3 regions of the Microbacterium atlanticum genome follow, and region 2 is predicted to be linked to each of the others. Evidence: predicted binding sites of a transcription regulator. Region 2 holds the regulator's gene; each other region holds the start of a gene.
The links. The regulator HspR, encoded in region 2, represses chaperone genes until heat shock. The targets are predictions, from matches to a motif close to AAGTTGAGTCNNNNNGACTCAACTT.
Positions count from the first base shown of each region.

Region 1 (5,856 bases), 1.3 Mb from region 2:
GCTCGCACGCACCCTCGCAAGAGAGGTCGCCACCGGCGAGGCCGTGCCGGTGCTGCTGTGCTCCGCGGGCTCGGAGACGGGCGTCGATCGGGTCCTGGATCTGCTGTGCGCGCTGGCTCCGGCCCCGGGGACGAGAGACGGCTGGATCCGCATCGGCGTCGATCACGAGGGAGAGGGCGGAACCTCGCAGGCGGTGTCGATCGACGCCTCGGGCGAGCCGCTGGTGCACGTCTTCCGCACCCTCGCCGATCCGTTCGTCGGGCAGATCGCCATGCTCAAGGTGCTCTCCGGGGTGCTGCGCCCGGGAGATCGCCTGCACAACGCCACGACCGGCGCGGACGAGCGGATGCCGGCACTCTTCCGGCTCCGCGGAGCGGAGCACCTCCCCGCCGACGCCCTGCGGGCCGGTGAGGTCGGGGCGGTCGCCAAGCTCGCCGGAACACCCTCCGGCTCGCTGCTGTGGACCAGGCCGCGCACGGGCGCGCGGCCGGGGCGGCTGCCCGCCCGCCACCCGGTGTACGCGGTGAGCCTGCAACCGGTGTCGCAGTCCGACGATGCGAAGCTGACGACCGCGCTCGCGCGACTCGTGGCGGACGACCCGACGCTCGTGGTCGATCGCGCCGGCGGCGCCACGATCCTGCGCGGACTCGGCGACACCCACGTCGCCGTGGCCGTGGAGCGTCTGGCGCGGGTGCTGGGCGTGCATGTGACGACCTCGCCGGCGCCCGTCGCGTACCGCGAGACCATCGCGGGGACGGTGAGCGCCGAGGGAAAGCTGAAGAAGCAGTCCGGAGGTCATGGGCAGTTCGCCGTCGTGCAGCTGCGCGTCTCGCCTCTTGAGCCCGGGGGCGGGTTCGAGTTCCAGGACTCCGTCGTGGGCGGCTCGGTTCCCCGCTCCTACATCCCGGCGGTCGAGAAGGGGGCGCGCGACGCCCTGGCGACCGGTGGCCCGCAGGGCCATCCCGTCGTCGATGTGCGCGTCGAGCTGTACGACGGCAAAGCGCACTCGGTCGACTCGTCCGAGATGGCGTTTCGAACCGCCGCCTCGCTCGGGGTGAAGGCGGCGCTGGCGCAGGCGGGCACCGTGCTGCTGGAACCGGTGTCGAGCGTAACCGTCACCGTCCCCGCGACGCTGCAGGGCCCGGTTCTGACCGATCTCGCCAGTCGCCGGGCCCGCGTCGGATCGACCGAGCGCAGCGACGACGGCCGCGCGCGCATCCGGGCCACGGTGCCCGACGCCGAGCTGCATCGTTACGTGCTCGATCTGCGCTCGCTGACCGCGGGTCAGGGTGAGCTCGAAATCGTGCCGGACCGCTACGAGCCGACGAACGGCATGCGCTGAGCGAACCCCACCGCTGACCTCCTCCTCATCGTCCGATGGCGGGCACCGCCACGACGACACGACACGATCGGCCGAATGCGTGACAGCGGGCCGTCGGATTCCTACAGTGGTCACAGCGACGTCGACTGGGGGAGCGACGGGGCGAAGTCCCACGCGGTGGAAGGGGAGCGGGCCGGAGATGCACTCGGAGTCGAAGGGCGCCGCGACGACCGCCGCGCCGGTCACCCGCACCACGCTGATCTGGTTCGGCTTGGCGTTCGTGCTGCTGTCGTTCTTCGCCGCCTTCCTGGGGTCGTGGCTTGCGAGATCGGTCGACACCGCGGCGCCCGCGCCCACGCCCACCACGACCGCGACGGCAGTCACCCCCGATTACGAGGAGGTGATCGCCGACATTCTGCCTGCGGGGTCGGCGGTCCGTGCAGGATCCGGAGCCCCGGAGCCGGGGAAGGGGTATGAGGGGGATGTGTACATCGACATCCTCACCTCCGACCTCTACCTCTTTCAGGAGGACTGGACGCTGGTGGCGAACCTGCGCGCCGAAGCGGCGGAGAACCTCACCGGCGCCCAGGGGCCTCAGGGCGAGCAGGGCGCTCAGGGCGAGCAGGGCGCGCAGGGGGAGCAGGGAGCCCAGGGCGAGCAGGGAGCCCAGGGCGAGCAAGGGGCTCCCGGCGAGCCCGGAACCCAGGTGCTGCTGGGCACATCGGAGCCGGAGCCCGACACCTGCACGACGGACGGCGACGTCTTCATCGACACCGCGACGGTGCAGTTCTACCAGTGCACGGCGGGCGCGTGGGTGCTGTTCGGACCGACGCCGGCTCCCCAGGCATCGGAAGAGGGGTAGCTCAGCGCCTGGTCGACGCGGTGACGGTGAACTTGCTGTTCCGTGCGACCTGCGCCGTCGCGCCGACGATGCGCTCAAGGGCCGGACGGTAGCGCAGGCCGGAGTTCCAGACCGCCCACAGCTCCCCGCCCGGTTGGAGGACGCGCGCCGCCTCCGCGAACATCGCCGGGGCGATGCCCTCGTGCACGGCGGACCCGGAGTGGAAGGGCGGGTTCAGTGCGATGAACGTCGCACTCCGGTCCGGGCGTGAGCGGAGCATGTCGTCGCGGACCACCGCGACCCGCTCGGCGACGCCGTTGGCCGCCGCCGTGGCGGCGGCGGACGCCACCGCGACCGCCGACTGGTCGGTGGCGATGACGCGCAGTCCCGGGTTCCTCCGGGCGAGGGTCGCTGCCACGACACCGGTGCCGCAGGCGAAGTCGATGGCCTCGAGGAGGCTCGCTTCCACGCGCGGAAGGTGCGCGAGGAGGAGCCGGGTGCCGATGTCGATCGAGGCGCCGGCGAAGACGCCGCCGAAGGCGCAGACGACGAGGTCGTCGTGCACCTCCACGCGCGGCTGCGGGAGCCCGCCGGCCCTCGGCTCGCGCGCCGCGAGCACCCGGGACTTCTGGCGTGCCCGACTGACGTCGAGCCGGCCGAACCGCTCGCGCAGGACGTCGTTCATCGCGAGCGTCATGTGCTTCACGCGCCCACCCGCGAAGACCCCTACATCGGGTGCGGCGTACGCCGCGATGAGACCGGCGATGTCGCGCAGGGCGTCGAGCGAGCGCGGCAGGCGCAGCAGCACCACCCGCGCACCGCGCACGAGGCGCGGCTCCAGCGGGAGAGACGTGAACGCGTCCGTCCACCCCCATCGCGCGGCGTTGGCGGCGAGAGCCAGCTCTCCGGTGAGGGGATCCTGATGGACACGGATGCCACGCCCGCCCTGGTCGACCGCGCCGAGCGTGAGAGCGCCGTAGCCGTCGCCGATGACGACGATCTCGCCGTCTGCCGCCCGGCGGCGGGCGGCGGCGGACTCGTCGAGGATCAGCCGGTCTGCGGCATCCGCGGCCACGAGATCGGGCGCCTCGACGTCGGGCCAGCGTCGCAGGCCGTCGAGCGAGAACGTCACGGTCCCACGGTAGCGGTCGCTCGTCGAGCGGATCCGCCGCCCGGCCTGGGATGAGCGGCGGTCGGGCGGCGTCGCGGACTAGCATTCAACACGTGCCCGAGCGCCCGTTCAGCCCCGTCATCGCCCTGCTGACGGTGGCGGGCGTCTGGGACCATCACCTCGGCTCGCAGCTGCGCGACCTGGGGCTCACCACCAGGAAGTACGGGCTGCTCGCGCACATCGACGTGACGCCGGGGATCTCGTTCAGCGAGCTCGCCCGCCGCTCGCACATCACGGTGCAGTCCGCGCACACCGCGTTGCAGACGCTCGTCGACGCCGGCCTGGTCGCCGATGCCACCGCCCACGCCGGCGCCGCCTCCGATCTGCGCGTCACCGAGAGCGGCGCACGCGTGCTGCGAGCCGCGGAGGAGCGCCTGGCGGCCCTGGATGCAGGTCTCGCGGACGAGGCACCCGCGCTTGTTTCCGCGCTGCGCGGGCTGCATTCCGAGCCGCACGCCGCGGACCCGGCGTCCAACCTTCAGGAACGCTGAAGAACATTCAGCGGCGCTCATCGCGATCGCGGTGGTCGTGCTCCTCGGGTGCCGCTGATCCTCGGTCCGCCCGGCGGGCGGAGCTGAGCGCCCGCGGACCCGTTGCGCACCGGGGAATAGAGACCGGGCCTGCGCGTTGAACTTGACATTGCGCATATCAAGTTCGAAACTTGATGCCGCTTCGCTCAAGTTCAGGAGACGGAATGCCCGAAGACTTCACCCCACAGGCCGGCGACGACGGAAGCTCGTTCGACGAGTTCCTGGCGCGCTACCTCGCGGGGGAGCGCGCGCGTGCCGAGCGCTCGATCGACCTCAGCCGGTACCTCGGCGCCCGCACGCAGGAACTGCTCCAGCGCGCCGGGAGGTTCGCGCTCGCCCGCGGTCAGCATGAGCTCGATGCGCTCCACGTGCTGCGCGTCCTCGTCGCCGAGGCTCCCGCGCGCGACGCCGTCCGCCGCATCGGCGCGGACGCCGACGCGATCGTGCGCGCCACGGAGGAGCGACTTCCCGCCGCGACCGCCGCGGCGGACGTGGACGGTGCGGTGGTGACCTCGTCGGTGCAGCGTGCGCTCTTCCACGCCTTCCAGGTCGCGCGCTCGTCCGGCTCCACCTACGTCGATCCCGAGCACCTGTTCTTCGCGCTCGTGCTCGCCCACGACACCCCCGCGGGACAGGTGCTGGCGCGGGCCGGTGTGACGGCGGAGGCGCTCACCCAGGGCGCCCGCGAGACGGTGACGCCCGGCGCGGCGCCCACCACGGATCAGGAGACGGATGCCGCGGCATCCGGCACCCCGATGCTCGACACGTACGGCACCGACCTCACCGCTCGCGCGGTGGACGGCGAGCTCGACCCCGTGATCGGTCGCGCCGACGAGATCGAGCAGACCATCGAGATCCTCAGCCGCCGCACCAAGAACAACCCGGTGCTGGTCGGTGAGGCGGGCGTCGGCAAGACGGCGATCGTGGAGGGCCTGGCCCAGGCGATCGTCGCCGGGGACGTGCCCGAGCAGCTGCTCGGAAAGCGCGTCATCGCACTCGATCTCCCGGCGATGCTCGCCGGCACGCGCTACCGCGGCGACTTCGAGGAGCGGCTGACCAGGACCATGGACGAGATCGCCGCCCACCAGGGCGAGCTGATCGTCGTCATCGACGAGGTCCACACCGTGGTCGGCGCCGGCGGAGCCGGTGACGGCGGCATGGACGCGGGCAACATCCTCAAGCCGAGGCTCGCGCGCGGCGAGCTGCACCTCGTGGGCGCGACGACGCTGAAGGAGTACCGGGTCATCGAGAAAGACCCGGCGCTCGAGCGCCGTTTCCAGCCGGTGCGCGTGGGGGAGCCCTCGATCGAGGATGCCGTGCTGATCCTGCACGGCCTGAAGCCGGCGTACGAGGAGCACCACGGCATCGTCTACACCGACGAGGCGCTCCGCGCCGCCGTCGAGCTCAGCGACCGCTACCTCACCGAGCGCGTGCTGCCCGACAAGGCGATCGACCTCATCGACCAAGCCGGCGCGCGGCTGCGTCTGCGGCTCGGCGCGCAGATCGACGTGTCGGAACTCCTCGAGCGCCTCGCCGCCCTGGAGGCCGACAAGAACGCCGCGGTCTCGGCGGAGCGCTACGAGGAGGCATCCCGGATCCGCGATCAGATCGCCGAGGTGCAGGAGCGCCTCGAGCGCGCGACGGCACCGAACCAGGCCGTTTCGCGCGAGACCGAGGGCGAGGTCCCCGGTCTCGGCGTGAACGCTCGGTCTCGGGGCCTCGCGACCAGCGAGCCCCCCGTCGTCGATGAGGCACAGATCGCAGCGGTGATCAGCAGGGCCACCGGCATCCCGGTGAACCGTCTGACCGAGACCGAGCGCGAGCGCCTGGCCGCCCTCGAGGACGAGCTGCACGATCGCGTGATCGGTCAGGACGACGCGGTCACCGCCGTCGCCAAGGCCGTTCGCCGCAACCGCACCGGTATGGGAGACCCGCGACGGCCGGTCGGATCGTTCCTGTTCCTCGGCCCGACGGGCGTGGGCAAGACGGAGCT
Region 1 covers NZ_CP063813.1:2,298,137-2,303,992, reverse strand. The annotation lists gene IR212_RS10495 (elongation factor G) at 1-1,342, shown strand, start outside; gene IR212_RS10490 (collagen-like protein) at 1,521-2,183, shown strand; gene IR212_RS10485 (class I SAM-dependent methyltransferase) at 2,185-3,294, opposite strand; gene IR212_RS10480 (MarR family winged helix-turn-helix transcriptional regulator) at 3,387-3,824, shown strand; gene IR212_RS10475 (ATP-dependent Clp protease ATP-binding subunit) at 4,028-5,856, shown strand, end outside.
Region 1: a site for HspR is predicted at 3,992-4,016, ahead of IR212_RS10475 (ATP-dependent Clp protease ATP-binding subunit). Genes of this name have one in related genera too.

Region 2 (5,856 bases):
ATGTGGGTCGACGAGTAGAAGGCCACATAGCCGCTCGTCGCCGCCGCCGCGCCGCTCAGCAGCACGACCGCGAGGGGGAACACCTCCGCGCCGATGAACGCCTGCTCGAGGATCACGGCGAGCAGCGTCCAGCCGAGGAGCGCGATCACGCCGTGTGCGAAGGCGAGGGCGCCGACGTCCACATAATCCAGCGCGCTCATGCGGCGGCGGCTGCCCGGGTCGCGGACCGCGAAGCGCCCGGCGATGACCGCGGCGAGGGCGGTGATGCCCGAGGCGATCGCGGCGAACTGGCCCGCCGACCCGGGTCCTGCGATCGGCGCGGGCTGGAAGCCGAAGGCCACGAGGGCGGCGAGTCCGACCACGACGAATGCGACGGCGCCCAGCCCCAGGCCGAGCGATTCCAGCGAGCGCTCACTGGTGGCGTCGACGAGCCGCGCGGCGGTGCGGTCGCGCCGCGTGGCGGGCGGCTCGGGGGCGCGCGAGTCGAGCGAGGTGCGGGTCATGGCTGCCTCCGGGTGAGGGGTCGGCGAGGTGGCATGGGAGTTCAGGAGCCAGGGCCGGCGTTCCGCGCCGCGGCAGCGGGAGTGGCGGTGCGGTCGCCCGAGAGCCAGCGCAGCCAGAGCGAGCCGGCATCCCCTTCGAGGACGAGCGCGCGCACGAAGAGCGTCAGCGGGATCGACAGGATCGCCCCGAGGGGGCCGATGACGAAGGTCCAGAAGATCACCGAGAAGAAGCTCAGCGTCAGGCTCAGATCCACGGCGTCGCTGACGAACTTCGGCTGCACGAGCACCTGCAGCACGACGTTGACCACGCAGTAGATCGCGATCACCGCCAGGAGCAGCGGCCACCCGCCCACGACGAAGGCCAGCACCGCCGGCGGGATGAGTCCGAGGACGAATCCGATGTTGGGCACGAAGTTCGTCACGAACGCGAGCACCGCCCAGACGATCGGCGCCGGAACGCCCAGCGCCCACAGGGCCAGGCCGTCGATGATCGCGACGATGGCGCCGAACGTCGCATTGACCACGTAGTAGCGACGGATGCCGCGGTTGAGGCGCCGGATGCGTCCGAGCACCGGTCGGCGCTCAGCGCCGAACACCCGCTCCGCGTCGCGGTACCGCGCGGCGTCGGCCGCCATGAAGATGATGTAGGAGACGACGAAGAAGAGCGCCGTGAGCACGGCGATCACGGTGCCCCCGAGGCTCGAGACGAGCCGGACGATCGCCTGGGGATCGAGGACGGCGGCCGTGGCATCCGTCGCCTCCTGGTCCAGCCCCACCGACTGGAGCCAGGCGACGAAGCTGTCGAGGCTGCCGCGCAGCTGATCGAGGTAGTCGCTGACCAGCTGTGCGAACTGGACGCCGGCGACCCACAGCAGCAGGCCCATGAGCGCCAGCACCAGGTACGCGACGACGATGACGGCGGTGGTGCCCGCCCACCGCGGCCAGCCGCGGCGGTCCAGGGGACGGCGGACGGGCTCGCAGATGACCACGAGCACGATGCCGAGGGCAAGCGGTCCGACCAGCTCCCGCGCGAAGTACACCCCCGCGAGCACGATGACCGCCGCTGCGAGGGCGAGCAGCACCCGCGTTCCGGGTGCCAGCACGGGGGACGGCGGGGCGGCGGGCGCGGCGCGGGTCACGGCGTCAGGGTACCGAGGTCTCGGCACCGCGACAGAGCGGCGCGCTCACCGCCGCGCTCGTTTCACGCGAATGACACCTGTCGGCCGGGGCGCGGCCGGTGCCACACTGACCGCATGAGCCTGACCGAGACCAGCCCGATCGCCCAGAGCTGGGCGGCGCCGCGATCGCTTGCAGAGCACCTCGCGGACGGGCGCGCGGCGCGCGAGCGCACTCCCCGCGAGTCCCTGGCCGTCCTTCCCGCCGGGGAGCGCGACCCGATGGGCATCCTCGACGCGCAGGACGAGACGCGGGTGCCCGAGCTCGTCCCCATCCGGACGCAGCGGATGGCCGCAAGCGCCTTCGCGTTCTACCGCGGCACGGCCGCGCTCATGGCGGCCGACCTCGGCCGGTCGCCCAGCACCGACCTGCTGGTGGGGTCGTGCGGCGACGCGCACGTCGCCAACTTCGGCCTCTACGCCTCGCCGCAGCGCACCCTCGTGTTCGACCTCAACGACTTCGACGAGGCGGCGTGGGCGCCGTGGGAGTGGGACGTCAAGCGCCTGGTCACGAGCATCGTCATCGCCGGCCAGTCGACGTCGCGCGACGACGCCGTGATCCGCGAGGCCGCCCTCGGCGCGGTGCGCACGTATGCGCGGTCGCTGCGCGCCGGCGCCAAGCGCAGCCCGCTGAAGCGGTACTACGACCGGTTCGACGCGCTCGCCGCCGAGGAGGCGGCCGACCCCGAGACGCGCGAAGTCATCGCGGGAGCCGTGAAGGACGCCGAGAAGCGCACCGGCAAGCGGGCGGCACGCAAGCTCACCACGACCGACCAGGACGGGCGGATCGTGTTCGTCGAGTCTCCCCCGACGATGACCCACGTCGACGCCGAGTACCAGGAGCGGGTGCTGCGCGTGTTCGACGAGTTCCGCGACTCGGTCAGCGTCGACATCCGCGCCCTGCTGCAGAAGTATGCGCTGTCCGACATGGCGATGCGCGTCGTCGGCGTCGGCAGCGTCGGAACGCGCTGCTTCCTCATCTCGATGCAGGACGGCGACGGCGGGGTCCTGCTGCTGCAGGGCAAGGAGGCGGGCAGCAGCGTGCTCATCCAGCACGGCGGCATCGAACAGCCGCCGGCGGTCGCACGCTACATCGAGGAGCACGGCGACGGCGGGCGCGTCGTCGCGATGCAGCGCATCCTGCAGGCGGTGTCCGACCCGTTCCTCGGCCACGTGCGCCGCACGCCCGACGGGGCTCGCCGCGACTTCTACGTCCGCCAGTTCCACGACAAGAAGGGCGGGTTCGACACGGACACGCTCGACGACGCGTCGTTCCGCTGGTACTCGCTCGCCTGCGCGGCGACTCTCGCCCGCGCGCACGGCCAGTCCCCGGACGCCTCGACGGTCGCCGGCTACGTCGGCCGCGGCCGCGTCGTCGGGGAGGCGATCCTCGAGTGGTCGTACCAGTACGCCGCGCTGTCGTACGCGGACTGGGAACTCTTCCGCCGGCACCGCAACGTCGGCGCGACGGCATAAGCCCCGTCCGGCTGAGCGCTAGCCTCGCACGCACGTCATCGAGAGTCGCCATGTGCCCCATCATGGGCCGCAAACGCCTGCTGCGAACCGGCGTCCGCGCCGGACGTCGCTCAGGACGCTGGTGCCTCGCCCTCCCGCCGGTCGTCGGGGACCGGAGCGATCGGCGTGCGCGGGCGCCACACGACGACCTCGGTCGCCCGGCGGACGCGGGTGCCGTGCCGCAGGGTCACCACCGCCCCCGTCGACCCGGCTGCGAAGACGCGCGCGCCCGGACGCTTCTCGAGCTCGGCGCGCATGCGGTCCTCGAGGTCGCGCACCCGGCCGTGCAGCTCCTGCACGCGGTTCTCGAGCTCCAGGATGCGCATGATCGCCGGCAGGCCGATGCCGTCCGACGACATGCGGGCGACCTCGCGCAGCTGCTCGACGTGACGCAGCGAGTACCGGCGCGAGCCGCCCTGCGTGCGGGCGGGCACCACGAGGCCCAGCCGGTCGTACTGCCGGAGGGTCTGCGGGTGCATGCCCGAAAGCTCGGCGGCGACGGCGATCGCGAAGATCGGGGCATCCGCGTCGATCTCGTTCTCACCCATTCTCGTCACCTCCGTCCCACGAGCTCAGGAGATGCTGCGGCAGCAGGACGGGGCGCGCCGCGTCCGGTGCCCGACGGATCCCCCGTTCCCGGCAAGCATGTCAGCCCCGCGCCTTGGTCATCAGGTCGGCGCGCGGGTTCTCCTTCGGCTCCAGGCTCTGGAACCGCTCGAGGGCCTCGCGTGCGGCGTCGTCGAGGTGCGACGGCACGGCGACCTGCACCTCGGCGAGCAGGTCGCCGGTGCCCTTGCTCGTCTGCACGCCGCGGCCCTTGACGCGCAGCACGCGGCCGGACGGGGTGCCGGGGGCCACCCGCAGCCGCACCGGGTCGCCCCCGAGGGTCGGCACCTCGATGGTCGCCCCGAGCGTCGCCTCGGTGAAGGTCACCGGTACGACGACACGCAGGTTCAGCCCTTCGCGGGTGAAGACCGGGTGCGGGCGTACGGTGACCTGCACGACGACGTCGCCGTGCTCACCGCCGTCCGGGGACGGACGGCCGCGGCCCCGCAGACGGATCTTCTGGCCGTCGGCCACGCCGGCGGGGATCTTCACCTTGAACGGCTTGCCGTCCTCGCCCTGCAGCGTGATCGTCTCACCCTTGGTCGCGGTGATGAATTCGATCGTCGTGCGCGCGGTGACGTCGGCGCCGCGGGTCGGGCCGCCGTAGCCGCGGAAACCGCCGCTCGGCTGGCCGAACCGCCCCGAGCCGAAGCCGGTGCCGCCCCGCTGCTGGTTGAACATCGCGAAGATGTCCTCGAAGTCCTCGGTGCCGTTGTACCGGGCACCGCGTCCCTGCTGGAACGCCGAGAAGACGTCCTCGAACCCGCCGGCGCCGGCGCCGCCCGACGTGAACCGCGCGCCCGAGCCCATCGCGCGGATCTGGTCGTACTCCTTGCGCTGCTCGGGATCGGAGAGCACCGAGTACGCCTCGCTGACCTCTTTGAACTTCGCCTCGGCGGCCGCGTCACCCTGGTTGGAGTCGGGGTGATGCTGGCGCGCGAGCTTGCGGTAGGTCTTCTTCAGATCCGCGTCGCTGACGTCCTTGGACACCCCGAGGACCTTGTAGAAGTCCTTGTCGAACCAGTCCTGACTGGCCATGTGTTCCTCTCGGGACTAGTCGGCCGGCACCGCGACGACGACCTTGGCCGGCCGCAGCTCGACCGAGCCGAGCCGGTAGCCGATCTCGACCACCTCGAGGATGGTCGACTCGGTCGCGCCCGGGGTCGGCGCCTGGAAGATCGCCTCGTGCTGCTGCGGGTCGAACACCTCGCCGGCGGCGCCGTAGGTGACCAGGCCGATGCGCTCGGCGACACCGCGCAGCTTCTCGGCGATCGCGGCGAAGGGCGAGCCCTCGTCGAGGTCGCCGTGCTTCTCGGCGCGGTCGAGGTCGTCGAGCACCGGAAGCAGGCCCTTCGCGACCGCGCCCTTGGCGCGCTCGATCTCGACCTCGCGCTGCTCCTCGGTGCGGCGCCGGTAGTTGGCGTACTCCGCCTGCAGGCGCTTGAGGTCGTTGAGCAGCTGCGACTCCAGGTCGGCGATGACGGCGTCTTCGGCCGCGGCATCCGCGTTCTGCTGCGCACCCAGGATGTCGTCGACCGTCAGCTCCTCGCCCTCACCGGTGTCGGAAGCGTCGTGCCCGTCCTGCGGCGCGGGGCCGGAGGCGTTCGCCCCCGACCCCTCGCCCTCAGGCCGGACCTGGTCGCCGTCGTCCGGCTCGTCCGCCGGGTTCGGGTTGTGGTCCTTCTTCGCCATGGTTACTTCTTCTCGTCTTCCTCGTCGACGACCTCGGCGTCGACGACATCCTCATCGGAGGCCGTCTGGTCCGGCTGCTCGCCGGCCGACTCCCCGGCGGTGCTGTCGGCGCTCGCCTGCGACGCCTGGTTGGAGGCGTAGATGGCCTCGCCCAGCTTGGTCTGGGACTGCGAGAGCTTGTCGAACGCGGTCTTCACCGCGTCGTCGTCCTCGCCGGCCAAAGCGGTCTTCAGCGCGTCGACGTCGCCCTGCACCTCGGTCTTCACCTCCGCGGGCAGCTTGTCGTCGTTCTCCTTGATGAGCTTCTCGATGGAGTACGACAGCGTCTCGGCCTGGTTGCGCACCTCGGCGGCCTCGCGGCGCTT
Region 2 covers NZ_CP063813.1:3,601,842-3,607,697, forward strand. The annotation lists gene IR212_RS16470 (DUF998 domain-containing protein) at 1-503, opposite strand, end outside; gene IR212_RS16475 (AI-2E family transporter) at 545-1,642, opposite strand; gene IR212_RS16480 (DUF2252 domain-containing protein) at 1,757-3,154, shown strand; gene IR212_RS16485 (heat shock protein transcriptional repressor HspR) at 3,265-3,741, opposite strand; gene IR212_RS16490 (DnaJ C-terminal domain-containing protein) at 3,842-4,837, opposite strand; gene IR212_RS16495 (nucleotide exchange factor GrpE) at 4,853-5,491, opposite strand; gene dnaK (molecular chaperone DnaK) at 5,494-5,856, opposite strand, start outside.

Region 3 (5,856 bases), 530 kb from region 2:
GCATCAGCAGCAGGCGGTCGCAGCGCAGCGCCTCGTCCATCACGTGGCTCGACACGATGAGCGTTGCGCCGGACTCGGCGAGTGAGCGGAAGACGTCCCACAGCTCGTTGCGCAGCAGCGGGTCCAGGCCCACGGTCGGCTCGTCGAGGACGAGCAGCTCCGGGGCGCCGAGCATCGCGACCGCCAACGACACCCGGGACTCCTGTCCGCCGCTGAGCGAGTCGACGGTCTGATCGCGCTGGTCGGCGAGGCCCACCTGCTCGATCACGCGGTCGACGTCCGCACGCGGGGCGCCGACGACGCGGGCGAAGTAGCGCAGGTTCTGCCGGATCGTGAGGTCGCCGTAGACCGACGCGGCCTGGGTGTCGTACGCCACGCGCCGCCGCAGCGCGCTCGATCCGGCGGGCTCACCGAGCACGGTGACGGTCCCGCCGGCGATCTTCTGCACGCCGACGATCGAGCGCATCAGCGTCGTCTTGCCGCAGCCGGACGGCCCGAGGAGCCCCGTGATCTGGCCGCGCGGGATGTCGAGCTGCAGGTCGGTGAAGACCTCGGTGCGACCCCGCCGCACGTGCAGGCCGCGCACGGTGACGGCATCCGCCGACGAGTTATTCATCACGTGATGAATAGTGCTCCCGGGACGCCGCGGCGTCAAGAGCGATCGTCAGCCGAACAGGTACCGCTGAAGCGTGGGTCCGACGCGGCCGACCAGTTCGTCGACGGATGCCTCGGCCAGGCCAGGCAGCCGCAGCACATAGCGGGCGACGATCAGCCCTGCCACCTGCGAGGCGACGAGCGAAGCCCGCAGGTCGGCGTCCTCGACCTGGAGCGTGCCGACGATGCGCGAGAGCAGCTCCCGCGAGAGGAAGCCGGCCAGGAGGGGTGTCGTGAGCTTGTTGCCGATGGCGGTGCGCAGCAGCGCCACACCACGGCGGCGCACGTCCGGGTCCTCCCAGGTGACCAGGAGGTAGCGCACGATGCGCGCGCCGATCTCGTCCGTCGGGCCGGCCAGAATCTCGGGAAGCGCGAGATCGGGCCGCATCGGCGCTCCGACGGCTTCGCCGAACAGGTCGGCCTTCGTGCCGAAATAGTGATGCACCAGCGCCGCGTCCACGCCCGCGCGCGCCGCGATGCCGCGCATCGTGGCACCGTCGTAGCCCAGCTCGCCGAACTCGTCCATCGCGGCGGTGAGGATCCGCTCGCGCGCGTCGGACTGCCCCGCCCGGGGGCGGCCACGGCGCCGCTTTGAAGCCGGCACGACATACTCCGCCACGACGCCAGCCTATGTCGGCACCCGGCGATCGGCACCGCGCGCGGCGTCGAGCGCGGTCGTAGGGTGGGCGCCATGCACACACGCAACCAGGCGAGGCTGCAGGTGGTGGCCGGCCCGATGTTCGCCGGCAAGTCCGAGGAGCTGCTGCGCCGGGTCCGCCGCGCGCGCATCGCCGGGCTGTCGGTCGAGGTGTTCAGCCACACGCTCGACGACCGGCGCGGCCAGGGGCAAGTGAGCTCGCACTCGGGGCTCAGCATCCCCTCACGGCCTTTCTCCGATGTCGCGTCCCTCGTGTCGGCCGTGCACGGAAGGGAACTGGATCTCGTGGCCGTCGACGAGGCGCAGTTCTTCGGGCCCGACCTCGTGCCGGCGGTCGACGCACTGGTGGCCGGCGGCGTGGACGTCGTCGTGTCGGGACTGTGCGTCACGTTCGACGGGCGGCCCTTCGAGCCGCTGCCGTCGCTGATGGCGATCGCCGAGAACGCGATCAAGCTCACCGCGGTGTGCGCGGTCTGCGGCGAGGACGCGGCGTTCCATCAGCGGATCGCGGCCGCCGGCGACGGCGAAGACCCGACCGTCCCGACGCGGGCGCAGGTGGGCGGCATCGAGTCGTACCAGGCGCGCTGCCGTCGGCACTTCACCGCGGCGCTCACGCGCCGGTAGAGAACGGATGCCCCGCCCCCGGGCGCGGGGACGAGGCATCCGTCATTCTCGCCTGCTGCTCAGCCGGTCACTGCTCGATGGGCTGCGGCGCGTCGGCGGTCGACTCGTGCGCCTTGATGGTGGGCGCGGAGCCCTCCGTCGACACCTCGACCTTGCGCGGCTTGGCCTTCTCGCTGACGGGGATCGTGACGCTCAGCACGCCGTTGCTGTAGCTGGCGGAGATGCGCTCGGTGTCGATCCCCTGCCCGAGGTTGAGCTGCCGCAGGAAGCTCGCGGCCTCCCGCTCGCGCGTGATCCACTTGACGTCGTCGCCGCTGTGGAGCGTGCGCTCGGCGCGGATCGTCAGGAGCTGGCCGTCCACGTCGATGTCGACCGATCCCGGGTCGATGCCCGGCAGGTCGGCCGTCAGGACGTAGTGGTCGCCGTCGCGGTAGAGGTCCATCGGCATGCGGCGCGGGCCGCGTCGCGTGTCGAGGAGACTCGACGCCAGACGATCGAGGTCACGGAACGGGTCGTAGGTGGCCATGGGGTTTCTCCTCTCGTTCTTGGAGTTGAGTCGACTCGACTCAACTAGTGACAGATTAGCACTCGCACGTGCCGAGTGCTAAGTGGGCGCGTGTTCGCCCTGGACGAACACCCGGGTCGCGACGTTGCCAGATGTGGCCGTGAGGGCCGGAACCGACGGTTGGAAGCGGCCACGACTGCCACATCCATGGGCCCGCGCAGCGCCGGCGCCTCCTCCCCAGCGCGCCGGGTCCGCACGAGTACACACAGATCCGGATGCCTGGACCCCCTCGGCCACCCCGCGCGAGAGGGTCGGGCATATGCCTCGCGTCCCGCGCCCGCTGCCACCCGAGCTCGGAGACGCCTTCGCGTACGCGGACGCGCGGCGGGCCGGGGTGACGCGGCGACGACTCCGGGCGCAGGACTGTGAGGCGCCGTTCCGCGGCGTGCGGCTCCTCACGCGACCGGACCGGATCGAGGAGGCGGCGGACGCGCCGCTCGCCCGCGACCGGATCCAGCGGGCCGACGTGACGCGGCGCGCCCGAGGGCTGCAGCAGGTGATGCCGGCCCACGCGTTCTTCGCCACCGAGACGGCCGCCGTCCTCTGGGGCGTTCCCGTCAGCCACGGCGACCTTCTCGCGGTGGCCGTTCCCGCTCCGCACCGTGCGCCGCGGCGCCAGGGCGTCCGCGGCCTGCAGGTCGATCCCGGCCTCGTCCGCGTCAGCGACTGCGGCGGTGTGCGGGTGAGCAGCCCGGCGTCGACGTGGGCCATGCTCGGGTCGATCCTGACGCTGCGGGAGCTCGTCACGGCGGGTGATGCGTTCGTCCGCATCCCCCGGGACGACCGCGAGAAGCCGCTGCCCCACCGGAGCTTGACGTCGATCGAGCAGCTTCAGCGCGCCACCGCGGCGGGGCCGCGGAAGGGCGCTGCGCGCCTGCGGGCAGCCCTCGAGCTCATCAGAGTCGGAAGCAGCTCTCCGCTCGAGTCGGAGTACCGCCTGGATGCCGCGGGCGCGGGGCTGCCCGAGCCGCAGCTCGACGTCGAGATCCGCGACGCCGCAGGGCGTCTGCTGGGCATCTCGGAAGTCGTGTATCCGCATCAGCGCACGGTGGTCGAGATCGAGGGCGACCACCACCGCACCAGTCGCGCCCAATGGAACCGGGACATCGAGAAGTACGCGTCGTACGCGCAGGCGGGGTGGGAGGTGGTGCGGCTCACCTCCGCACACATCCGCGGGAGGCATCCGCGCGCTATCTCGATTGTTCGAGCTACCCTCCTGCGGCGAGGATGGGAACCCTCCTGACCCGCGATCGGTCCGCCGGCGGGTGCGCACGCCCCAGAGGATCTGGCAGCTGTGGCCGCCTCGCACTCGCCGTACCGGCCGCAAGCGCCGGATTCTCCGAACCCGTCAGCACTCGATGACGTTGACCGCGAGACCGCCCTCGCTCGTCTCCTTGTACTTGTGCGACATGTCGATGCCGGTCTGGCGCATCGTCTCCACCACCGCGTCGAGCGAGACGTAGTGCGAGCCGTCGCCGCGCAACGCGAGCCGGGCCGCCGTCACCGCGGTCGACGCGGCGATCGCGTTGCGCTCGATGCACGGGATCTGCACCAGCCCGCCGACGGGGTCGCAGGTGAGGCCGAGGTGATGCTCCATGGCGATCTCGGCCGCGTTCTCGATCTGGCGGTTGGTGCCGCCCATCACCGCGGTGAGGCCGCCCGCCGCCATCGCGCACGCCGAGCCCACCTCGGCCTGGCACCCGCCCTCGGCTCCCGAGATCGACGCGTTGGCCTTGAAGAGCGAGCCCAGCGCCGTCGCGGTGAGCAGATAGCGACGGATGCCGCGGCGACGGTTGGCTTCGGCGACCTCGTGCTCGTCCCACCCGGCGACCTCCGCGGGGGCGGCGGGATGCCCGTGGTAGCCGAGGAGGGCGCTGCCGACGAGCTCGCCGTACGGGGTCACTGCGTTGCCGGCACCGAGCCCGGAGTCGGCGAGGAAGCGCCACCAGTACATCGCGACCGCCGGCACGATGCCCGCGGCGCCGTTGGTGGGGGCGGTCACCACGCGTCCGCCCGCGGCGTTCTCCTCGTTGACGGCGAGCGCGAACGCTCCGAGCCACTCACCCGGAAGCTCCCGGCGACCGTCGGCCTCGGCCTCCTCGAGCTGCGCCCGGATCGCAGCCGCACGCCGTTTGACCCCCAGGATCCCGGGCAGCACGCCGTCGGCACGGAGCCCCGCCTCGACGCAGCCGGCCATGGCGTCCCAGATGGCGTCGAGCCCTTCGGCGACCTCCTCCTCGCTGCGCAGCGCGGTCTCGTTGAGCCGCGCGACTTCGGCGATGGTCAGGCCTCGTTCATCGCACAGCGCGAGCAGCTGCTCGGCGCTGTCGAAGTGGACGGGGAAGGCGGCGGCGCGCGTCGCGACCGGCTCGCCCTCACGGCGGATGAAGCCACCGCCGATCGAGTAGTACGTCTCGCGGGCGACGAGGCCGGCGTCCGAGGCGACTGCCGGGGCGAGGACGCCCGTCGATGATCCGGTCTCGCGGATGCCGGGCGCGCTCAGCCCGCGCGGCGGGCCGTCGGCCGGCGAGCCCCATGCCTCCAGTGTCATCGCGTTCGGATGGGCGGGAAGCCTGGTGCGCGCCGCGAAGACGACGTCGCCGCGCCGGAACGGGACGGCGTGGACGCCGGCTACAGCGAGGGCGTCTCCGTCGGTCCATCCGCTCCACGCCGCGCGCACGGCATCCGGATCCACCGTCTCGGGCTCCAGCCCCTGCAGCCCGGCGACGACGGCGTCGGGCGTCCCGTGGCCGATGCCGGTGGCGCCCAGCGAGCCGTACAGCGTGCACGTGATGCGCGCCACCCGGGGCAGCGCACCGGACGCGCGCAGCCGGTCGGCGAAGTCGTGGGCCGCCCGCATCGGGCCGACCGTGTGGGAGCTCGAGGGTCCTACGCCGATGGAGAACAGCTCGAACGCCGAGACGTAGGCGCTCATCGCCACCAGGCTAGCCGCACTCCGTGCGCTCTGGCAGGCGTTATCGAGCCGATAGGAGCACGATGCGCGCATCCAGACGACTTGGCGGGGCAGTCTGCCGCGTCAGGCCGACGGCCGGAACGACACCAGCCCGACCGTGTTGTCTTCGGAGTCCTTGACGAACGCCTGCCACTCGTCGTGACCGGCAGGGCCGAGCGTGTCGTCGGAGTGATGGAAGATCACGTGCGGCGGCGAGACCACCTCCGCGCGATCTGCCAGCCGCGCGATGGCGGTCTCGACGTCGTCGACATGGAGGTAGAGCAGCGATGACGGCGCGCCGCGGTCGAAGAGCAGCCGCACCCCGTCGAGCTCGAAGAACAGCAGGCCGGGCGGGTCGAAGACGGCGGCGGCCGGCGTTCCCAGTAGAGCGGAGTAGAAGGC
Region 3 covers NZ_CP063813.1:3,070,448-3,076,303, forward strand. The annotation lists gene IR212_RS14130 (ABC transporter ATP-binding protein) at 1-616, opposite strand, end outside; gene IR212_RS14135 (TetR/AcrR family transcriptional regulator) at 665-1,273, opposite strand; gene IR212_RS14140 (thymidine kinase) at 1,346-1,936, shown strand; gene IR212_RS14145 (Hsp20/alpha crystallin family protein) at 2,004-2,462, opposite strand; gene IR212_RS14150 (hypothetical protein) at 2,761-3,744, shown strand; gene IR212_RS14155 (L-serine ammonia-lyase, iron-sulfur-dependent, subunit alpha) at 3,850-5,436, opposite strand; gene IR212_RS14160 (VOC family protein) at 5,539-5,856, opposite strand, start outside.
Region 3: a site for HspR is predicted at 2,485-2,509, ahead of IR212_RS14145 (Hsp20/alpha crystallin family protein). Genes of this name have one in related genera too.